DNA from 3 places in the Thalassotalea atypica genome. Region 1 is predicted to be linked to each of the others. Evidence: riboswitches for the same ligand, from Rfam matches in the RefSeq annotation. Region 1 holds a riboswitch; each other region holds the start of a gene.
The links. Region 1 has a riboswitch for cyclic di-GMP ahead of QUE03_RS13850 (DUF3718 domain-containing protein). Riboswitches for the same ligand answer to the same signal wherever they lie in the genome.
Positions count from the first base shown of each region.

Region 2: another riboswitch for cyclic di-GMP. It lies ahead of QUE03_RS07090 (glycoside hydrolase family 113 protein); the one in region 1 lies ahead of QUE03_RS13850 (DUF3718 domain-containing protein).
Region 3: another riboswitch for cyclic di-GMP. It lies ahead of QUE03_RS02070 (glycoside hydrolase family 113 protein); the one in region 1 lies ahead of QUE03_RS13850 (DUF3718 domain-containing protein).

Region 1 covers NZ_AP027364.1:3,006,969-3,014,572, reverse strand. Annotated here, with positions in the region: gene queF (NADPH-dependent 7-cyano-7-deazaguanine reductase QueF) at 1-284, opposite strand, end outside; gene syd (SecY-interacting protein) at 339-902, shown strand; gene QUE03_RS13880 (hypothetical protein) at 1,006-1,317, opposite strand; gene QUE03_RS13875 (DUF3192 domain-containing protein) at 1,489-1,860, shown strand; gene QUE03_RS13870 (DUF2789 domain-containing protein) at 1,928-2,158, opposite strand; gene QUE03_RS13865 (GNAT family N-acetyltransferase) at 2,354-3,007, shown strand; gene QUE03_RS13860 (Mpo1-like protein) at 3,014-3,316, shown strand; gene QUE03_RS13855 (patatin-like phospholipase family protein) at 3,412-4,563, opposite strand; gene QUE03_RS13850 (DUF3718 domain-containing protein) at 4,734-5,093, opposite strand; cyclic di-GMP riboswitch class I at 5,164-5,251, opposite strand; gene QUE03_RS13845 (3-oxoacid CoA-transferase subunit B) at 5,395-6,051, opposite strand; gene QUE03_RS13840 (CoA transferase subunit A) at 6,071-6,772, opposite strand; gene QUE03_RS13835 (hydroxymethylglutaryl-CoA lyase) at 6,832-7,604, opposite strand, start outside.
Region 2 covers NZ_AP027364.1:1,525,110-1,532,713, forward strand. Annotated here, with positions in the region: gene QUE03_RS07065 (flavohemoglobin expression-modulating QEGLA motif protein) at 1-80, shown strand, start outside; gene QUE03_RS07070 (CDP-alcohol phosphatidyltransferase family protein) at 581-1,246, shown strand; gene QUE03_RS07075 (FAD synthase family protein) at 1,491-1,922, shown strand; partial or broken gene QUE03_RS19635 (transposase) at 2,130-2,429, shown strand; gene QUE03_RS07080 (GGDEF domain-containing protein) at 2,644-3,402, shown strand; partial or broken gene QUE03_RS07085 (endonuclease III) at 3,496-3,741, opposite strand; cyclic di-GMP riboswitch class I at 4,013-4,098, shown strand; gene QUE03_RS07090 (glycoside hydrolase family 113 protein) at 4,164-5,852, shown strand; partial or broken gene QUE03_RS07095 (endonuclease III) at 6,141-6,311, opposite strand; gene QUE03_RS07100 (LysR family transcriptional regulator) at 6,372-7,322, opposite strand; gene QUE03_RS07105 (enoyl-CoA hydratase/isomerase family protein) at 7,466-7,604, shown strand, end outside.
Region 3 covers NZ_AP027364.1:433,066-440,669, reverse strand. Annotated here, with positions in the region: gene QUE03_RS02090 (isochorismatase family protein) at 1-222, shown strand, start outside; gene QUE03_RS19680 (hypothetical protein) at 299-499, shown strand; gene QUE03_RS02085 (MerR family transcriptional regulator) at 942-2,111, shown strand; gene QUE03_RS02080 (alpha/beta fold hydrolase) at 2,188-3,054, shown strand; gene QUE03_RS02075 (carboxymuconolactone decarboxylase family protein) at 3,341-3,724, opposite strand; cyclic di-GMP riboswitch class I at 3,917-4,002, shown strand; gene QUE03_RS02070 (glycoside hydrolase family 113 protein) at 4,063-5,430, shown strand; gene QUE03_RS02065 (hypothetical protein) at 5,713-6,234, shown strand; gene QUE03_RS02060 (hypothetical protein) at 6,548-6,757, shown strand; gene QUE03_RS02055 (DUF3429 domain-containing protein) at 6,750-7,187, shown strand; gene QUE03_RS02050 (thiol-disulfide oxidoreductase DCC family protein) at 7,212-7,604, shown strand, end outside; gene QUE03_RS02045 (SDR family NAD(P)-dependent oxidoreductase) at 7,600-7,604, shown strand, end outside.

The DNA of each region.
Region 1 (7,604 bases):
AACTTAAAGGACTTTGATTCAACTATATTATCGCTGGTACAAGGAACACGAAATTCGGCAACCGCAACCACAGGTTTACCTTTGGTGTTTAACCATGATAACTCGTATCCGTACCAAACATCTTCACCGTAAAATGGTAAATTTTCAGTGGTCAATGATAAATTGTCGCGATTAAGGCTTCTAGGGACGCCTTGAAGCAAGGTTGGATCATATTTATTACTATACTCGGTTGATTTTCCGAGCGTTAAGCCTTCTAATGCGCTAGAGTTTTGATAGTTAGCCATGGTGAATTTGTAGTAGTTACATCTTAGCCGCTATTTTAGAGGAAATTGGAATTAATGACAGGTAAAAATAGTTTACTTCAGCAAGCTCTTTTAGGTTTTGCTCAGCAATATGTTCAGGCATATCAGACACAATATTCACACCTGCCATTAATTGAGCATGATGATGAATGGCCATCACCTTGTTTTGTCTCAACATTTAAGGAAGGGGAAGCTGATTGTTGGCAGCCGATTGCTATTGAAGAGTCATTGTCATTGAGTAATGTAGAAAAGGCTTTGGAGCTAAATCTACATCTTGATATTAAAGAATTCTTTACAACTCTCTATAGTGATAGCCTTGATGCTAGCTGTGAGCACGGTGATTTGAGTTTGCTGTTTTTGTGGAGTGAGCCTGATTTTGAGCGGTTACAAGAAAACATTATTGGTCATGTGTTGATGAAACAAAAGCTCAAGCAAGAATTAACTATTTTCTTTGGTGTTACCAACGAAGAAGATCTTATTTTATCCGTTAAAAATGATAACGGTGAAGTGTGGGTCGAGAGAGTGGGCAAAGAGCCCCATAAAAAGTTGGCTGATTCTTTAACAGAATTTATTGGCCTACTAACGCCTAGAATACCCTAACTCTTATTTAATCTGTGGACAGGGCAATACAAAAAATCATTTTGATTAACAAACAATTGATTGCCCTAAACAGCCCCATTACCTTATATGGTCTTTAATAAGGCTAACCACCTTTGCTCTCAACTAATTTTCTCAATAATTGCTTTATCTCATCAATATCAGCTTTGAGCGGGGCTAATCGCTGCTCTAACATTTCTAATGTAATACTAGCTGCTTCTACCGTTTGTTCAGGCTCTTTGTTAACGGTGGGGAGTTCGGTATTTTCTGGTTCATGTTGCCAGCCTTTTAAAGTCGAAATGATAATAGGCAATGGAGCCGAATTACTGAGTTTGTTTTTTATTAAGGCGACCGTCGGTTTTTTCCCTCGATTAGCCAGTTGATTGGCAATGGCGATTATTTCATCTCTAATGGTCATTTATCTTAACTTGGTAGTGAAAATTTTAACTATGTTAGCTAATTTGACTAACTAATTCTTGTGGTTTTTACCTGATTAATATCAATACCCTTTAAAATCAATGGGTTAAATAGTTGGCGCGATGGTTGCCTTATTAGAATTATCATAATAATGAAATTGAGAGAATTAACGATGAAAAAATCACTTTTACCTTTACTACTTATTGCACCATTGACTTTAGGATTAACAGGGTGCGTAGTTGCCGTTGGTGGTGACGATGATGGTTATTCTATGGGCCACAGTTTTGAAGATCGCGAGTTTGAAAACCGAAAAAAAATTGCGCGATTAGAGCTAAACAGCTCGTTTAATGATGTTCAATCACGCTTTGGTACAGCCGATTTTAATGAAGTGTACCAAAAAGACGGTGAAAGCATTCAGGTTTTATATTACCGTACGAATCGCAAACATAAAGATGGTGTGACGACTAAAGATGAATGTACGCCATTAATTTTTAAAAACGGACAACTGGTGAGTTGGGGTGAAACAGCCTACGCCATGCTTTAATTATTTACATAGTATATCAATCAAGGGAAGCAGTGCTTCCCTTTTTTATTGTCTCTGTCTGTCTGACCTAGCGTAACATCGTATCTAAGGTATCAACTATTTCTGCCCAGTCAGAATCTTCGGAGATGGCGTCAGATAGAAAACTTGCTTGTGCATCACTCCAAAAGTGTGCTTTTGCAAGTGTTGTGTGGCTTGGTATACCACGATGTAGGTTCAAAAATTCTTCAATATTTTTATCAGAATTTTCCAAGCCAAGTTGGGCAAATAAACAAGGCAAAGTATGGTTTGATCTATCCATTTCATCATCCAACTTTATGAATAATTATTATCTTAAGTATAGTTGCTTTAGTCGACGAATTTATAAAATATTGACCTAGTTTTAAACTTCCTGTTAAGGTGAACCACTAAAAAATAAGAATAAGAATTAACCAAAGTTTATTATTTATTAGCGATTTATTCGACAATAAATACACCAAGTAATGGGGAATATGCTATGACAGATGCAGTATCAACAAAGACAAACGTTGATATCAGAGCAACATATCTAACTGCTGAAGAGCTAAAGCTTGCAGCTTCGTTATTGTATCAAGCTTACCATGATGATCCCGTTTTCTTAGAAATATTTAACGGAGACAAAGACGATTATGAGCAGCGTTTACGAGCCTCAATTCGTGAAGAACTTGGCGTGTTTTGGCAAGCTAAGCAGCCAATGGTCGGTCTATACCTAGGTGAAGCCATGGTGGGCGTAGCCTGTTTAAATAGTCCTGATGATGGAGTTGGTAGTGAGCGATTTTGGCATTGGCGGCTAAAGATGTTACTGAGTGCGGGGTATTTCAGCACCAAGCAAATGATGGAAAAAGAAAAAACCGTTATGTCCGCTGTGCCACTAGACAAGTTTCATATGTTATCTTTTATTGCAATCCACCCGTTACATCAACAACATGGTTTTGGTCATTATTTGATGGCGGCCGTAAATACTGTACTTCAAGAACATTCACAAAGTCAGGGCGTTGCTGTTTATGCCACCAATGAGAAATATCGAAAATTCTTTGAAGATGTTGACTATCAGCATGTGAAAGAAGTTCAGGTGGGAAAAGTTTCAGGCACGCTAATGGTTCATTACCGAGAACAGCCGGCAACGGATTAAAAGTAGATGAGCAAAGAGTATCAATCGTTCAAAGAATTTTATCCATTTTATTTATCACAACATGAAAATAAAATTTGCCGCATTCTACATTATGTTGGAAGCATTGTTGCGCTGTGTTGGCTTGTTATGGCGATTATGTCCTTGACGCCAATCTTCTTACTGTATGGTGTTATTAGTGGCTATGCATTTGCTTGGATAGGTCACTTTTTCTTTGAAAAGAACCGTCCTGCGACCTTTAAATATCCTTGGTATAGCTTTATTGGCGATTGGCAAATGCTCAAAGATGCAATATATAAAAGTACCAAGTAAGGTACTTTTTTATGTGTTCCTTCATTTTACGGCTGTATTGCTTGAATTAGCTGAGCTTTATTAGCATCAGTTTAGCCTTTGGGGTTGGTTACACACTAAAGCGACAAAAATTCGCGTATTTTCGCCTCTTCGTTCAAGGCATCCTCATAGCCTAACTTTATTAGTTGTTTACAAAAGTTTTTTTCAAATAATAAGTAACTGATCATACTCGATTCAGCATCATTGGTGATGCCCATTGTTCTGAGTAATATGCGAATAGATACAGGCAATTCATCATAGTATTCCGTCGCAATAGCATTGAAATCATGACTTGGATTTATTACTAAGCTCTCAATCGGCTTTAACCCTTCTTGTGAGGCGTGTAATTCGTCAGGGATCAAAGATAGGGTTTTGTTAATCCTTTCCATACGCTCCAAATCACTTTGCAAGGTATCAGAGAATACGGAATCAAGCATATGCCCAGCAATAGCGGAAGTAGATGGTGGGTGAGGGTTATTCTCTTTTGCATGAATCAGCTCTTTGGGCTGTTCTACTCCTACAATGAAGAGTTTTTCAGCACCTAAGTGAATTGCTGGGCTTAATGGCGAAAGTTGATGAATTGAACCATCGCCAAAATGTTGATGTTTTATTTTTACTGAAGGGAAAATCATCGGGATGGCTGAAGATGCCATAAGGTGCTCACTGTCGAGCTGACAGGGCTCACCTCGACGTTTAGCTCGAAACCATGGAGCAATGCTCTGTTCAGATTGATAAAAGCTTAATGAGTCGCCATTAGAATAGCTTGACGCTGTGACTGATACCGCAGATAGATACCCACGTAATATATTTCGATCTATGCGTTGAAAGTCGATCACTTGGTTAAAGAGTTTTCGCAATGGTTCATTATTCAGTAAGCTATGAGGCGTTTTAGTCGCATAGTCAGCCTGATAACTGGCTAACACTCCTTGAAAAATGTAGCCGAAAACCCTAACTGGATCACCGTAGTAAATATGTTGTGTCTTTAGGTTTTTCCAAATCCATTCGAGTTTTTTCACTCCTAAGTGGAAACAGGATGAGTAGCAAGCTAAGGCGGTTGCATTAATTGCTCCGGCAGAGGTACCACACAAAATAGGAAAGGGGATGCCGTGATTTCGTGGTATAAATTGTGCGATAGCTGACAATACACCTACTTGGTATGCGGCTCTTGCCCCGCCTCCGGTAAGTACAAGTCCTTGTTTGCTTCCTTTGTAAGTTTTTTTTCCAGCCATATCAGCGCATTTGTATTTGTTATAAAGTTAATTTTAATGGGTGAAATACAATAGTGCGAGCGATAAGTGATTAAAATTGATAATAAAAAAGCCAGCGAATGCTGGCTTTTTAAGCGACATAAGAATTATTAACTAGTAAAACATTAAAACTAACGTCTACCAGAGAATAATTAGCTACTAACGCGAGCGTTAGCGGCGTCTATTAAAGGTTGCGACCCTGTTTGAATTGTTGAAAGATTAGCTGCCACAATTTTCTTAGATAATTTTTTAATCATCATAGAGCCTGTTTCTACTGATCCCCTTGCCGAAGCAAATTCTAACAAGTTTTTCCCATTACATTGAATACCGTCAAAAATACTACGTATTTTTAATTTGTTCGACTTTAAAAACGAACGCATGCGTTTTTTGTCATCAGCGGCAACATACTCGCAAACACTTTGTGCAATGTTTGCTGCTTGTGCCTGTGGTGCAGTAACTACAGACGTCATAAATAAAGCTGTGATGGTAGAAGCTAGTAATAATTTTTTCATTTTTAATAACCTTAAAGCAAATTTGTTAAACAGTTATAAAAAGAAAAAACCACTGGACGTACCCTTTTAACGAGGTAACTCCGCTGTCATAGATATTAAATATCCTTAGACCGGTGGTTTTGCGTAGCACACTTTCATGTGCCTTGCCTTTTCTTTGTCAATATTAGTATTAACAGAAAGTGTAACACAATGCAAATATTCTTTGATTTGTTGTGAGCTAACAACTAGTGAATATGGCTTTATTAAAACAGCGAAAAACAAAAAAAGAGGCCGTAGCCTCTTAATAAATTTGAAGTTATTATTAGAATGTCATCTCTGGTACGTGATCTGGTATGACGAGTTCGCCTTCCGTCAATGTTACAATTTCTTCAACACTTACACCTGGAGCGCGCTCAAGCAAAAAGAATTTCCCGTCTTTGATTTCAATGAAAGCAAGATCTGTTAATACTTTTTTGATACATCCTTTGCCTGTTAATGGCAAAGTGCACTTTGAAAGAAGTTTCGAGACGCCATGCTTTGATGCATGAGTCATGGTGACGATAATATTGTCAGCACCTGCAACTAAATCCATTGCACCGCCCATCCCTTTAATTAACTTTCCAGGGATCATATAAGAAGCGATGTTACCGTTAACATCTACTTCAAAGGCGCCTAGTACCGTTAAGTCAACATGTCCGCCACGGATCATCGCGAAAGACTCTGCTGAATCGAAGATTGAAGCGCCATCAATGGCGGTTACTGTTTGCTTACCTGCGTTAATCATATCCGCATCAAGCTCTTGCTCAGTTGGAAACTGCCCCATACCCAGTAAGCCATTTTCTGATTGCAGCATCACTTCCATGCCTTCTGGCACATAGTTGGCAACCAGTGTCGGAATACCTATACCTAAGTTAACGTAGTAACCGTCTTGTAATTCTTGCGCAACGCGCATTGCGATTTGCTCGCGAGATAAAGCCATCATGTTCTCCTTTGCGCAGTTATGCTGTTTTTATAGTACGTTGTTCTATACGTTTTTCGAAGGTACCTTGTATAAGGCGATTAACGTAAATGCCAGGTGTATGAATTTGATCTGGATCCAACTCGCCAGGCTCTACTATTTCTTCAACTTCAACAACTGTAATTTTTCCTGCGGTTGCTGCCATCGGATTAAAGTTACGTGCCGTTTTGCGAAATACTAGGTTACCGTATCGGTCTGCTTTCCATGCTTTAACAATGGCAAAATCACCTTTAATAGATTCTTCCAAAATGTACTGACGATTATTAAACTCACGCTCTTCTTTTCCTTCTGCAACGGGAGTGCCAAAGCCAGTTGCTGTGAAGAACGCGGGAATTCCGGCACCACCAGCACGCATTTTTTCAGCTAATGTGCCTTGTGGTGTTAGCTCGACCTCTAATTCACCACTCATCATTTGACGTTCAAACTCAGCGTTTTCTCCAACATACGAAGCAACGATTTTCTTTATCTGACGATTTGGTAAAAGCACACCTAAGCCAAAGTCATCCACACCACAGTTATTTGACACAACAGTTAACCCTTTTGTGCCTTTATGTTTTATTTCTGCGATCAAATTCTCGGGAATACCGCATAAGCCAAATCCACCAGCGATAACGGTCATGTTATCTTCTAAGCCAGCCATTGCTTCTTCATAACTTGATACGACTTTGTCGAACCCTGCCATTGTAAACTCCTCTATTCTTGCTCTTGTGAACTTGCTTTCATTGTGAAACGCAAGGGCGATTATTTTGCTTGTTGTGCACGATATGCATTAGATACTTTCGACACTGGCACCTTGCCTAATATGTCGCTGATGAACCACCCAGCGGCGAGTAACTTGTCTAAATCAACACCTGTCTCTATGTTTAATCCATTTAGTAAATAGATGACATCTTCAGTAGCCACATTGCCTGAAGCTCCTTTAGCATAAGGACAACCACCTAAACCAGCAACTGCACTGTCAACAACGGCGATACCCATGCTTAAAGCAGTGTAAATGTTAGTTAACGCTTGTCCGTACGTATCATGAAAGTGTACGGCCAGTTTTTCAACCGGTACTTTAGTGCTAACCGCATGTAACATTTTCTGTACGCTCGTTGGTGTACCTACGCCAATGGTGTCTCCAAGGGATATTTCATAGCAACCCATGTTGAATAGCTTTTCCGCAACGTCGGCCACTTTTTCAGGAGATATCTCTCCTTCATAGGGGCAACCGACCACACATGAGACATAACCACGTACCTTGATATTATTCGCTTTTGCAGCATTCATAATGGGAAGAAAACGCTCAAGGCTTTCATCAATCGAGCAGTTGATATTTTTCTGACTGAACGACTCAGATGCGGCGCCAAAAATGGCGACTTCTTTGACACCGGCTGCTAAAGCTGCTTCAAAGCCTTTCATGTTTGGCGTTAGCGCTGCATAAGTAACATTATTGCCTTGTGTGATCCCAGCAAAAACATCAGCTGAAGTTGACATTTGTGGTACCCATTTTGGCGACACAAAACTACCACTTT
Region 2 (7,604 bases), 1.5 Mb from region 1:
GACCTGTGCCGTTATTTGATACTTCGTACACGTCATCAGGTGACAAAGTATTAGACTTTATTGTTAACTCAATAAAATAATATAAAGCGTCAATCGGAAAAGGAAAGCTTTTAGCTTTTTTATCTGTCTATCATGAGTCAGTCATTACCACTGTGTAACCTGTTTTGATTGGTTCTAAGCAATGGAGTTACTTTGAAGTATTTTGCTTACGACTCAAATATGTCGCTTGAGCGGTTTAAAAAAAGAGTGCACAAGGTAGATCGTCTTGGTACGCTCCAATTATTTAATCACCAACTAAGTTTTCATAAAAAAATTAGTAACTGGTTTTGAGCACTCATATTAACTGAGAAAACAAGTTTTAGTAAAGTAAATGAGATTGACTGACACAAGTGTGTTACATTGATGGCAGTTATCATCAATTAACAACAAATGTTCAATTGCCTATATATTTGATGTTATAAATACTACCTATTAATAATTTCAGCATAAAACGAGCTAATCCCGATAACAATATCGACAAATTGTTCTCTCTTTTAGATTAAATTCACGTAATCATACATTTAATTTAAATGAGAATTTTATGTTACCTGTAAAAAATCCATGCCTCAAACCTATTGAGACACCTTCGATATTATCACTTGCCTTTGACCCTCCGAATATCTGTTCTTTAGTCGGTCTTTTCTTTGCGTTATTAGCGTTATTTTTTGCCTTAGTCGGAAATTATCCTGCCGCAATGATAGGGTTAATTTGGGCCGTATTCTTTGATTGGAATGATGGCAAAATCGCGAGAATAATGAAAAGTAGAACGGCTATCCAAGGTCAAATTGGAGGGCAAGTCGATTCCCTTATCGATATTGTGAGCTTTGGAGTTTGTCCTGCTGTGATTTTATTGAGTTACGGACATTATGATCCGATGTTATTCCCTGGTGCTTTTTTAATTGTTGCAGCAGGGGTATTACGGTTAAGTTATTTCAACGTTTTCGGCTTGTCTGGCGAATCTGCTTACAAAGGACTTGCATATGATAACAATGCCATCATTCTTGTATTTGTTTTTTTATTCGAAAGTATTATGACTACAGCCGCTTTCACCGTCGTGCTTTATACCACTCTCGTTGCATTATCAGTTTTAAATGTAGCCCCTATAAGAACACCTAAGCTTAATGGTGGAGTTTGGTATTATGTTCTTGCTTTATACACTCTTGCTATAACGCTTGCATACGGCTGGTTGTTATTTTCGAACGTTTGAAGGTTATAACGTTATTTACCTCAATAACTCTATAAGTATTATATCTAGAACATGATGAATGCTGGTTTTTGGTCAGTGAAGTTCAGGTCAGCAGAGTAAATTCGGTTTTCTCATTGATGTTTTTGTAAAAATGTAATAAAAACAGTGGCTTGTGTTGTTCTAATGAGGCTGTTTTGTTGTAAAAAATTTAATGGAATGAATAATAAAAATTCTTTTGTTATTCATTCCATGATTGGAGAACAAAATGAAAAAAGTATATACAAGTGGAGTATTTGATTTATTTCATGTCGGTCACGTGTCAGTACTCAATAAAGCCAAACAATTTGGTGACTATTTGATTGTTGGCGTACATTCCGATGAAGATGTTAAGTCTTATAAACGAATCCCTGTTATTTCTTGCGAACAACGTTGTGAAATTATTAGGAATATCAAGTGTGTTGATGAGGTGATCATTGCACCGCTAACCCCTAATATTGATGCTAGTTTTTATGAATTGAATGAAATTGATATCCATGTTGCAGGTGATAATATGCAGCATATGTATGAACTACCTAATAAAATGGGGATCATGCGTTATGTTACAAGAAATTCAGAAACAAGTTCAACAGCTATAAATAATAAGCTTGATAAGCTCAAAGAGGTAATTGCACCTCCGCAATTTAGTTATTGGTCATAACTCTTTTTCGAAAGAGTAAGTATTAGTCAATGTAAATGTATAAGGTCGATCAAAAATAGAACTCATAGCTCAGGTTGTTAACATATACGTTCACGAGAGTTTCAACGTTTCTACATTTTGAATCGACCAGATTTTCCTAGACACAAATAAGTTGCAAACTTTGTGTACTAGGAGGATGAATGAACGCTAAAATATTTTCCCGAAGAACTTAAAATACAAGCAGTTAAACAAGTTACTGAAAAACGCCATTTCGTCGCAAGTGTTGCTGAGCATCTAGATATCTCGACATACAGTTTTTACATCTGGTTAAAGCGCTATGGCACTAACAGCGATCACTATCAAGAATTATCCGAGCATGAGAAGCGCATTCGAGAGCTTGAAAAAGAATTGAAGCGCAATCAGCAAGAAGGTGACCTATTAAAGGAAGTCGCCGCGTACTTTGCGGACGAGTTAAAAAATTCTTCAAAACTTAAAATATCCGTTTTAATTTCTTCTTGTGATAAATGAATTGGCTCCCCATTGGTTGACAACATTACGTTTGGGTAAAAAAGAGCTAAACTATCCTATTCCTTCCGTTTTTTTGGCTGAATGAAATGGCAACATATGAAAATAACTGGTTCCAGTGAAAACAATACTTAGTCGGCTAGATGAATATTCTAGGTCTTTCGTTGTGCTTATCTGTTTTTTGGTTACGTTATCTATCGTACTACTAGGATTTTTTGTGAATCATTTTGCAATGATAGAGCCGTTACTTTTAATACCTATCGTAGTCCTTAGCTGGTACGGTAGTCGAGTAGCAGGCATCATATTGTCTGTTTTTATTGTTTCTATAACTTTGTTTATAAATGTAATAGCGATAGACTCGTTCACTTTTTCGGGAGAATCAATTATTTATGTATTATTAAGACTGACCACTTATATTTTAGTATCACTATTAGTTATTAACTATAGACGAGTCCATAATTCAGAGTTTGTTATGGCTAGTACTGACAGTTTAACTGGGCTTTCAAATTCTAGGAGCTTTTATCTAGATTTAGCTAATGAAATTCTCCGTTCAATCAGATATAAGCATGTGTTTTCTCTGTCTTATATCGATATCGATAACTTTAAAAAAATCAATGATTCGATAGGGCATTTAAAGGGGGATGAATTGCTTATTTCTGTAGCGAATTGCTTAGTGTCTAGCTTACGAAAAACAGATATTATCGCTAGATTGGGAGGTGATGAATTTTCAGTCATATTTCCCGAAACTAGCCAAGCAGAAGTAAAAAGTGCATTTGCCAAAGCGAGTGAAGAGCTAAGAACAAAAATGCTTAGCAAAGGATGGAATGTGAGCTTTAGTGTGGGTATTGTCACTTTTGAAACGTTACCTACGGATTTAAAAGAAGCGATGAAAATCGCAGATGAATTAATGTACAGTGTTAAAAATAATAAAAAAAATGATGTTGCCTATGAAATATGGCAAGGAAAACTCAAATAATCTCGAGAAGGGTAAGATATCCCCCGAAATAAGCTTAAGTTTTAAGTTGAGTTTCATTTTTTAATGGTTGTTATACCATTATAGAAATTAATTTTATTCTGTTTTATCCTTAAACTCACACAAATCTTCAATGATACATGAACCACATTTTGGTTTACGGGCAACACAAATATAACGACCATGAAGAATTAGCCAGTGGCGAACATCCACTTTAAATTCTGCAGGTACTACTTTTAAAAGTTTTTGCTTAACTTCTAATACATTTTTCCCCATGGAAAATATAGTGCGATTTGATACGCGGTCGATGTGAGTATCTAACGCTATTGTTGGCCAGCCAAAGATAACCATGGTAGATTTTTATTAAAGCCTAATTTTACTAATCGAAAGCGTTGCTATTAATCGATAAAATAATTTTGATGGCTGCCTTGCCATCAAAGCAGCGATAAAGGCTTTATAATGTATCACTTGACCTCCTTGTGCAGCAGCATTTTTATCCCAAGGCATGAACCAGGTTATATTATTGAAGCGGATTAACTGAACTAAAATAGCTTCTGAATGCTTACAAAAAAATAACAATCATCTAGGTTACACTCTGTTACACTGTCCAACATATTTTTAAGGGCAACCATTAGCAAAAGTTAATGGACGCAAAACTACCAGCCTAAGTGGTTTACATACGGTCGTGGGGTTACAAAATATACGGACATATTTTATATCACATCAATGTAGATCATTTTTACCTAACATTATATGAGGTATAAATGTCTAACATCTTTAAATCTTCAGTCACATTATCTATGTCACTGGCGTTAATACTATCTGGTTGTGGGGGAGGTGGTGGCTCAAGCAGCGCTAACGATGGTGATGGAAGTGCCCCAACTTCTGCGACAGTATCTATATCAGCAAACCCAATGACAGTGATGGTAGAAGAATCTACAACAATCACTTGGTCAAGTGCTAACGCATCATCTTGTACAGCTTCTGGCGCTTGGACTGGCGAAAAGTCATTATCTGGTAGTGAATCCATTGTTATGAATGACTTTGGCGAGCAAACTTTTACACTGACATGCGGAAGTATTGCTGCAAGTACAATTGTTACCGTTAACAGCGATAATTCAGAAGGCTCTTGTGTAAACCCTCATAGCGCAATGGTTTATGAATCATACCTAGGTGACTATGAGTCTCCAATGCCACAAAACTTTTTTAGTGATGAAAGCTATAAAGGGGTTGGCCTTAAGGATTATGGCGTTGAGTGGATTTATAACAATTACAAAGGAAAAGGCGCTAGCTGGATCCGAGACTGTTCAGAAACACAATACATCAAATTAATGTACAGAACGACATTAAAGCGATTAAAAAATCACGGTGTAAACACAGTTTCTATCTATAATTTCGGCTACTGGCAAGATGTTCAAGCCGACTCTTGGTTGGTGGACCATAACTCTAAGCATTTAGATGATTGGGTGATTGAATACATTGTAGAGGAAGGTCAAAAATTAGGCTTGGAGCTTCACTATATTTGGCAGTTCTTAGGACAAGATACAAATCAAAATTGGTTGTTCGACGGGCTACTTGAGACTGGTTATGTCAGAGTAGATATGCCGCTATTAAAGAAAATTATGGATACACATGAAACTCACATGTTGTGGGAAGCAGAACGCCTAGAAACACTCGGCGTAGGTGCTATTTCAGCAGATTGGAGTGCTATGTGGCTATGTTTTCATTGTGGAATAGACGAACATCACACTCAGGAAGAGACAGACGAACTTAAAGATTATTACATGGAAAGAATGGGGGGCATCATTGATAAAATTAAGGAAAGGTTCACTGGAAAAATTTATGTTGGTGATGGTCCTCAATGGAATGATAAGCGTGTATTCGATAAAGTTGACGGCATGATATTACCATTCGGACATCTACTAACAGATGATGAAGTGGCCACTGCTACTGTTGAATTAATAGCAGAGCGGGCGACTCAATTTATTGAAGATACCCATAAACAATGGCGTTGCTTAGATAGCCAACCTTGTTGGTATAATTCAAGTGAAACTATCCCTAAAGTAATTTTTAACTTTTTTGGTCAGAGCCACGCCTCATTTTTATCAACAGGTTGGATTGAAGATGGTTTCTGCACATCAGGAACTATCAATGGTATTACAACTGATTGTGTTCAAAGTGAAGTAAAAACCGATTTTTCTGCACAAGCAATATTTACCGAAGGGTTGTTGCGAGCCGCTGATAATCAACCTTACTTTGATACCTTAGGTACAACTACTGCGACTGGGTATTGGTTATCAGATACCTTGATACCCGATGAGAATCAACGTATCAATACCGTAGAAGGTTTTCCTAATATGTCACAATCGATTAGAGGGAAACCAGCAGAAAAAATTATTAAATATTGGTATACGGGTGAGTTTGAAGCATATGAACCAATGATCATTGATTAATGTTTTAAGCGAACTATCACTTGATTTAAAATGCGTTTTGAAAGCCGCTAATACTTTGATGAACCCTCACAGTGGCACCGGTGAGGGTTTGTCTTTTTAAGTAGAGGCTAAAGGATACTCATAGAAAATTTTTTATGAGGCTACTGTTTATTATTTTTATAAGAAACACCAATACTTTGGCATAATGTCAAACAATTCATCAGAAATGATCGAAGAACAACAATTATTCTGTTTATCCTTAAACTCACACAAATCTTCAATAATACAAACGCCACAACGAGGCTTTCATGCTACACAGGTACAGCGACCATGCAAGTTTAGCCAGTGGTGTACATCTATTTTGAACTCTGCGGGCACAACTTTAAGTAACTTGTTTTCTACTTCTACCACATTTTTACCCATGGTAAATTTAGTACGGTTTGAAACGCGATCAATATGTGTGTCGACTGCGATAGTCGGTCAGCCAAAAGATAATGAAAGTAGGTGCTAAAAGTCTTCTTAGTTGTGTCAATAGCAGACTTAGAAATTATGCCCATACATTTTGTCGAAATCAGGTATACGGGTTTCCCAAATTGGGAGCTTTTCCCCAACCATTTCTTTGAGTGTTTGTATAAATAATTTAGTTTTCATCGGCGCATTTCGGTGAGGGTAGACCGCGTGAAATGTACCATAGTCTATTAAGTTAAGGTGTGTCATTATGGGAACGAGCTTACCATCCAGTATTTCGTTTTCTATCATCTGAGCAGTAGTTACTGCCAGCATATTTCCCGCAAGTGCCGTATTAATCAGCATTTCAACTTCATTGACCCTATAAGTAGGAGTTAACTGAAAATGAGCTTCACTCCCCGAACTATCCATATACTTAAATTTATCAATGACTAGCCCTTGAGCAGAATAAACAACCGCTGGCAGACTTTCCAATTTTGGAACTGTTTTTGGAGTTCCATATTTTTGCAAAAATTCAGGAGATGCGACAATCAACAATCGATTTCTGGCAATTTGTTTAGCAATAAGATTTGACTCTTTCGGCTCACCAATACGAAACCCTATATCAAAACCTTCACCTACAATATCAACCACTCTATCTTCAAGTAGCAACTCTACTCGAATATCTGGGTATAGGGTTTGAAACTTTAATATTGCTTTTTGTACATATTGGCGACCTAACAATGTCGAGCTAGAAATTTTAAGTTCACCTCTTGGCTCACTATGATAGTTTTCAGCTAAACGTTTAGAGTTATTTAGTAAGTCTCTCAATTGTTTTGCTTGGCCGACCATTTCACTCCCTGCAACAGTTAATGACAGCGAACGTGTTGTTCTATTCAATAACTGAACCCCAAGTTCATCTTCAAGCTTTACAATCTGCTTGGAAATAGCAGATCTATTTACGTTTCGGTACTCCGATACCTTTGCAAAACTGCCTAACTCAGAAACTTCTAATAGTAGTAATAGTCTGCTTGCTAGATCCATAAATTCGCTCATTGGTTCCAATAAGGAAACATTATAATTCATTTTTATCTGTTTTTGGATGTCAAAAAGGATATTAAATTAGCTTCATGAACTTGTCGTGAACAATATCGATTTACGAATTCTTAAGCAAAGAGGCAATGACTATGAATAAACTCATCATCACAAAAGAAGCAGGTATCGCAACTGTTTTAATTAAAAACCCGCCTGTTAATATTTTAACTATTGATTTAATTAATGAATTGAACCAGTTTATTTTGTCGTTAAAAGATGAACGTGAAATTA
Region 3 (7,604 bases), 1.8 Mb from region 1:
ACAGCTATTAATGAAGGCTACGTTGTACAAGTTGTTGTAGATGGCTCTGGTTCTCCTACGACCCTAGCAGATGAAACGGCGTTAAGACGAATGGAAAGTCATGGTGTTACATTGACATCAACAAACCAGTTAATTGCAGAGTTAGCTCAAGACTGGAGTAGTGAAAACGGAGGGAAATTAATTCAAGTCTTGTTTGAAGAAATTCTTTCCAAAATGCACTAAGGGTAGAGCGCTGTAATGGCTAATTATTTGGTCATTACAGCCAATTTTTATACGGGAGAAGAGAGTGAACTCTAACATGTCGAGCAAGCATATAATGGCAATAACAACATATTTGTCTTTACTGCCTTTGGTCTATTTCCTTCCTAAATTGCTAGACTCTTATTTACCTGAAAATGAATTAATTAGGTTGATGATACTGCTTGCTTTAATTGTTCCATTTACCTCTTATTTCGTTTTGCCTAATGTTGTCAGGTTAATAAGATTTTTAGAAGGTTAGATATTAGTTTTTGGTTAACTTTATCAACATCCACGTCTGGTAAATATAGGAAGTACGGTAATGAGCGAGTAACGGACATTAACCGTTAAGTTTTTAATGGCAGCAACTAGCCAATTGCGGACATTAAGCCTTTTCAAATTCATGAGCATGGTTATAACAATTCTAACCAAAATTTACTGCTTGTTTGTGGGGCTGGTTTAAGCTCATAGCTGCCATTGACTTCAACCATTGTTAATGAATGCTATAGTAGCCAGTAATTAAGTATCAATTACTGGTTTCAAATTATACGATTGTTTTGGATAGAAAACTCAGACCTAAGTAGCACCGATATAAATACCCACCTCTAACATTTACCATAAATATTCTAGATTTTATTGTTGACCTGTCTATTACTTTATAGTTTATAGTTCTTAACCATCAATAGGACAAAAGATTCATCATTGTGTATAAAATTTCTGAACTTGCAGAGAAAGTAGGCTTATCAAGAACAGCATTACTTTATTATGAAAAGTTAAAGCTTATCACTGGACGTAGGCTTGAAAATGGTTATCGAGTATACAGCGAACTGGATCTACAACGTGTCCGTTTGATTCAGCAACTTCACTTAGGAGGCTTGACCTTGAAAGAGTGCAAAGTGTGTCTTGAATCGAAAATTGATAAAGCGCTTGTTAAGCAGCGCCTAAAAGCACTGGATGAGGAGATAGAGCAAAAGCAGCAATCAAGAATTTTACTTGCTGCTATTGTCGGAGAGGGTGATCTAAAATCATGGCATGAGCGCTTAGATAAGCTCGCTCCAGATGCGCATCTAGATTGGTTAAAAACGCAAGGTTTCAGTGACAAGGAAGCTTTGCAATTGAAATGGTTATCAAAAGACATGAATGATCACGATGTTTATATGCAAGATTTTATGAAAGTTTTTCAAACTTTAGAACGTTGGGGGCCTGGCAGTGAGGATGATACGAAGCATGCGCTATCATTAATTCCAACCTCACCTAGTAGTATCTTAGAAATTGGCTGTGGTAAAGGGTTAGCAACTAATGTGTTGGCAAAGTTTAGCCAAGCACAAATTACCGCTATAGATAATGAGCAACCAGCGCTTGATCGATTAGCAAAAAGGTTTGAAGAAAAAGGGTTATCAGCTCGATTAGAATTATGTTGTACAAATATGGCTGACCTACCTTACTCCAATGAGAGTTTTGATCTTATTTGGTCTGAAGGTAGTGCTTATATTATAGGTATAGAGAAAGCATTAATGCTATGGAAACCTATTCTTAAAAAACAAGGCTATTTAATGATGAGTGATTTGGTATGGAAAACAAACTCACCAAGTGAAGTGTCAACTGAATTTTGGAGTCATGAATACCCTGACATTCAAACTGTTCAAACAAGAATTAAACAAATCGAAAAGGCTGGTTATCAAGTTATTGCTAATTTCCCTCAAAGCAAAGGTGCATGGTTAAATTATTATGGCCCTTTACGCGAACGCTTAAATGAACTTGAGTCTGAAATGGTTAACTCTACAGCATTTAAAGATATGAAAAATGAAATCAATATTTGTACAGAATTTGCCGATGAGTTTGGTTATCACATGTTCATTTTAGCAAAGATATAGTTACTTTAGACCGACTTTAACTTAATGATTGTGAGTTAAGCTATTTTTGGGTGACAAGAAAGGAGTAAAGAAAAATATGAAACATTTTATTCTGACAATACTAGTAGTTATGTCAATAAATAGCGTAAATGCTAGCGAGCAAAATCCTGTGACTAGGTTTGGTATCGCCATATCAAATGACAAAGAGCAAATTGCATATAGTGTTAATGGTCGTGGCAAAACATCACTTATATTTATTCACGGTTGGAGTTTAGATAGTAGGCTTTGGCAAAATCAAACTTTATACTTTTCAGAAGAATATCAAGTTATCACTATTGATTTAGCAGGTCATGGAAACTCATCATACAATCGAGAAGATTACACCATGGTTTCTTTTGCTAATGATATTAAAGCTGTTATTGAGAAAGAAGGCATAAACTCGGCAATATTAATTGGACACTCTATGGGCGGGGGCGTAATCGCTGAAGCGGCAAAGCTAATGCCGAACAAAGTAGTTGGTATTATTGGTGTTGATACTTCACAAAATGTCGCACTGAAACTCACGCAAGAAGAGCTAAACGTAATGACTAAGCCTTTTGAAGATAACTTTCAACGTGCAATGAGGGCATTTGTAAAAGACGCTTTACCGAAAAATGTAGAGGAAGATATGCTTTATTGGATTAGCGAAGATATGGCATCTGCACCTAAAGATATTGCGATTAATCAGTTTCGCAACTATCTAAGTCAATATATAAGTGGAGAATCGTATCGTGTGTATAAGGATATCAACGTGCCTGTTGTACTCGTTAACGCTAAGTTATGGCCGACTGACTCAGAAGAAAACAAAAAACATATCAAAAATTACAGTATTTATTTCATTGAGGAAACTGGTCATTTTCCTATGCTAGAAAAGCCTAGTGAATTTAATAAGCTCCTTTTAAAAGCCGTCAAATCTGTAGAGTAGCTATTATAGAATGGCCTGAATCAATTATGTGAACGACTGCTTTGGTGGTATTTTTGCCAGTCAAGTTATTCGATTAATTCGTAATATTTATAGCCAAACAATGCCTATTTATATCTGTGTGAAACGTCTGCTTTCGTATCAAAGCTGTCTTTCTATATTTAGTAGCCAACTTCCGCATTTGGCGCATATGAAACAGTCAGACTTGATTGAGTCCTGTTAATCGAATCTGACAAATCAAGTTAAGGTTTACTCACTGAAGCTGATAACAAGTATGGCAAATAGCGATTTACTCAATTTCAATAACTTCTCTCGCAGCTCTCATCGCTTCAATAGCTGCGGGGAAACCACAATAAACACTTGCGTGCATAATCACCGCCCTAATTTCTTCTTTACTGACGCCGTTACGAAGTGCACCTCGCACATGTCCTTTTAATTCGTTAGGGGCTTTAAGGGCTATTAACATCGAAATGGTTACCAAACTTCTTATATCTATTGGCAAATCATCCCGACACCAAGTACTTCCCCACGCATTTTCCATAACCAAATCCTGCAACGGCTGATCAAATTCAGTGGCATTATTTAAGGCACGGTCAACAAATTCATCGCTCATCACTTCACGACGAATTTGCTCTCCTTTTTGATAATTTTGACTCTGTTTACTGTTGCCCATTTGCACTCCTGTTTAAAGCTAACGAACTAATACTAAAAAGGATGACGCATAAAAAACAGACAACTAGCTAAATGGTTACTATAAGCAATAATGATATCGGTTAGCTGACAACCTTTACAACTTACCACATATAAACACGCTTTTTTAAAATGAAATAACAAAAGCTTTTGATGATACTCTAGAGTAGAATTGTATTTTAATTGGCAACTTTTAATGAAAATTATTAGGCGCAAAGCTACTAACCTAAGTGCATTGCATATGGTCGTGGGGTTGCATTCATATGGACATTTTTACAACCTTGTTTTTCGTCTCATCACGATATTTTTTGAGGTTCTTAAATGTTTTTTCAAAATAGAGTTATTTCGACTTTTGTTTTTACTGTTTTTTTATCCGCATGTGGTGGGGGCTCTTCTTCAAGTTCTGATTCTTCCCCGCCAAACACGCCACCCCCACCAGTTATTGCGACATGCACCAACCCTCATAGCGCTGATTATCCAGATGAATATCTTGGTAAGTTTGAATTACCTTCACCGCGCGGCGAACTCTCTAGCCATATCACTAGAGGCATCAGCTTTAAAGATTATGCCCCTTACCTCCTTTGGGGAGGCTTATCTGAAAGCGAACGAGGGAATTGCACGCAAGATGAATACGTAAAGTTAGTGTATTTACAGGCATTGCAAGCAATGAAGGCTTCAGGTGTACAAAGAACATGGCTCTATAACTATGGGCGTTGGAATAGTGAAAATGAACCTTGGGTAGTACCTCAGAGTGAATATAACCTCCCTAAACGCTACGTTGAGTACGTTGTAGAACAAGCAGCCAAGCTCGATATTGAGATATATTATGCATGGCAATTTACTACTAATGACGTCAATTTTAAGAGTTTACTCTCCTTAGGTGAGACGCTCACTATGGAAAAACTAAAACAAGTGTTAGACGCACACCAAAATAACATGATAATTCAAGCGAAACACGCGCAAGAAATTGGTATAAAAGGTATCGCTGCTGATTGGAATGCCATGAATATCAACATACCTACCGATGAACTAAAGAATTACTACCTTGATCGTTTTGCCGAAATTATTGATGACATCAGAGCAAATTTTGACGGTGAAATCGTTTGGGGACAAGTCGGTTATGTGTTCAATGATGAACGAATTTTTTCGCGCATTGACAGTATCTTAGTGAATGCCATGAACGTTAATGGTAGTACGATATTTACCGACGAAGAAAACGCTAACTTAACCCCTGAACTTGTTAAAACCAAAACGCTTGAATCGCTTGAAGGCATGAGAACTCAAATCTATTGTTTAGACATACATCAGCCATGCTGGCATGGAAAGTCAGATATTGAGCTACCCATTATATTAAATATTCAGGTTCAAAGCCGCGATGATTTTTTCCTTAAAGGCTGGAAAGAAGATGGCTTTTGCACAAGTGAAACGATGGAAGATGGGTCTGTTGATACCTGTATCCAAAACTCTTTTGTTACTGACTTTTCATTACAAGCAATTGGTATTGAAGGTATTATGCAAGCAGTCGCAGATCAAGACACGTTTGAAATTAATAGCGTTGATATTCACACGGGGTATTGGCTATCAGAAACATTAGTACCGAGTAAAGAGGGCTTTCCGAATATTTCACAGTCGGTTCGTGGTAAGCCAGCTGAATCGGTGTTGAAACATTGGTATACCGGCCAAAAATAGAGTCACATCCCTTCCATATAAATGTACCAAGATTGATGACTGATCTTTCTTGGTCATTTTTCTGGCTACTAGCTTACGCCAATTAGCTATCACCTGCTCAATTTAGCCTTGCGGGATTAATTCATAAAGACCTTTTTGGTTACCACAATAAACCATATTTGTTAGATTTTTACATGAGCCATCAACGTAAACCATTCGGAAAGTTAAATAATAATCATAGCGATGATCTAAATATTTTGTAGTTCGTATTAAGGGTAACTATCAAATACAGAGATGTTATCAATGCGAATTTTATTATTAGTTATTTCACTTTTACTCGTCACTGGGTGTGCGACAAATTATGCAAATCAAAATGTTACTGGAAAAACCTTTATCTCAGTAAGTGGGCAAAATCTTGAACAAGAAACAATTAATATTCCTGCATTTTTTAAAAGTGACTTTACGCTATTGCTAGTTGGGTATAAGCAGAATTCACAATTTGATATAGACAGGTGGTTAATTGCATTAGACATGACGGAAACTAAGATTGATGTTTTTGAAATTCCTACTATTCAAGGACTATTTCCAAAAATGTTCAGTACTATGATTGATAACGGGATGCGCAAAGGTATACCTAAAGCGCTATGGAAAGGAGTTATTACCGTTTATGAAGATGGGGAGAGGGTTCAAGAATTTACCGGGAATGAAAACCCCAACAATGCCAGAGTTGTACTGTTAGATGAAAACGGTCTGATCTTGTATTTTTATGATGAGGGTTTTTCTGTGGCTGCACTCAATAAGTTAAGAAGCTATTTAAAATCTTAACTTGTTTACTTTGTTTCTAGATGTACCAAGATAGGTGTTTTTTCTTTCTTGGTCATTACTGATATTTCACTTAATAAACTAAAACCTAAGTCAACACTTTTTAATAAGACACTTAAGCTCTCCTTCACATAAAGAAAATACCCATTATTCTTTTCATAGCAAACAATTCCGCCATATAGCGTTTTTAGGATTTACATGTAGCTGTGCACCGTTGTTAAGAAACAAAAACACTCACATTGATCTTTAGTGACTTTATGTTCGTAACATCAATATGGTTAAGCTTTTAACATCCGATAACTTTAAGGCAATTGATTTGAGACACATTACAAAAGACGACACTCGTTGCATGGAACCTGACTATAGAGCACATTTGATTAATAGTTTACTCGGTGTAAAAAGTGCAAACTTAATAGGTACTAATAGCCAGCAGAATCAAACGATCTTCGCTATCTTTAGTTACGCTAAACCTAACCAGCTTCAACAAAAGCTCAATCTAGATGGCAGCGATGCTTATGTTGCCTGAAAAAAAAACCAATAATGTTGTAAAACTGTGGCAAATTCTCGGTTATATGGGTTTGCTCCCCTTTTTTACTTGCATGGTAATAAGCCTTTTTATCCCTGAGCTACAGCTTGTTGCCAAACAGTCATTTATTTATTACAGCGCCATTATATTAAGTTTTATTGCCGGTTCACTTTGGCGAATTGACCAAAAAACAAAGCGAGGCAAAACGCAAATAATCAGTAACCTTTTCAGTTTAATAGCCTGTTTTACACTGCTCACTGATTTTTGGTTAGCATTATGGATACTTGCAACAAGCTACCTCTTTATCTTCTTATTTGAGCGTTCTATTAGGCATGATAAAGCCTTAAACAGGCAATATATGAGCATGCGGTTTTGGCTGACCAGTGTAGTAGTTTTATTACATATGATAGCGATTATCTTTTGGTTTTAATTAAGTATTAACTTTGGGAACATTATGCTGATTATATTTTACGACGGTAATTGTCCGCTTTGTAGCGCTGAAATGAGTCATCTAAAAAAGCATGATGAAAATAATAATATCAAGCTTGTTAACCTTCACAGCAAGAATTTCAGCAAGTTATATCCAAGCATTAATATTCATCGCGCAATGCAAATTTTGCATGGTACTTATCAAGGACATTTTTTACTCGGTCTTGAAGTAACTCATCGAGCATGGACTCTTGTCGGTAAAGGTTTTTGGGTAGCCCCATTAAACTGGCCAATACTTAAGACGCTGAGTCATTGGGTTTATTTACTGATAGCAAAGTACAGGCACCCTATCTCTAGTGCTATTGCGAAAGTATTTAAGTTGGAATCAGCTGTATGTCAATCAGGAGCATGTTTTGAA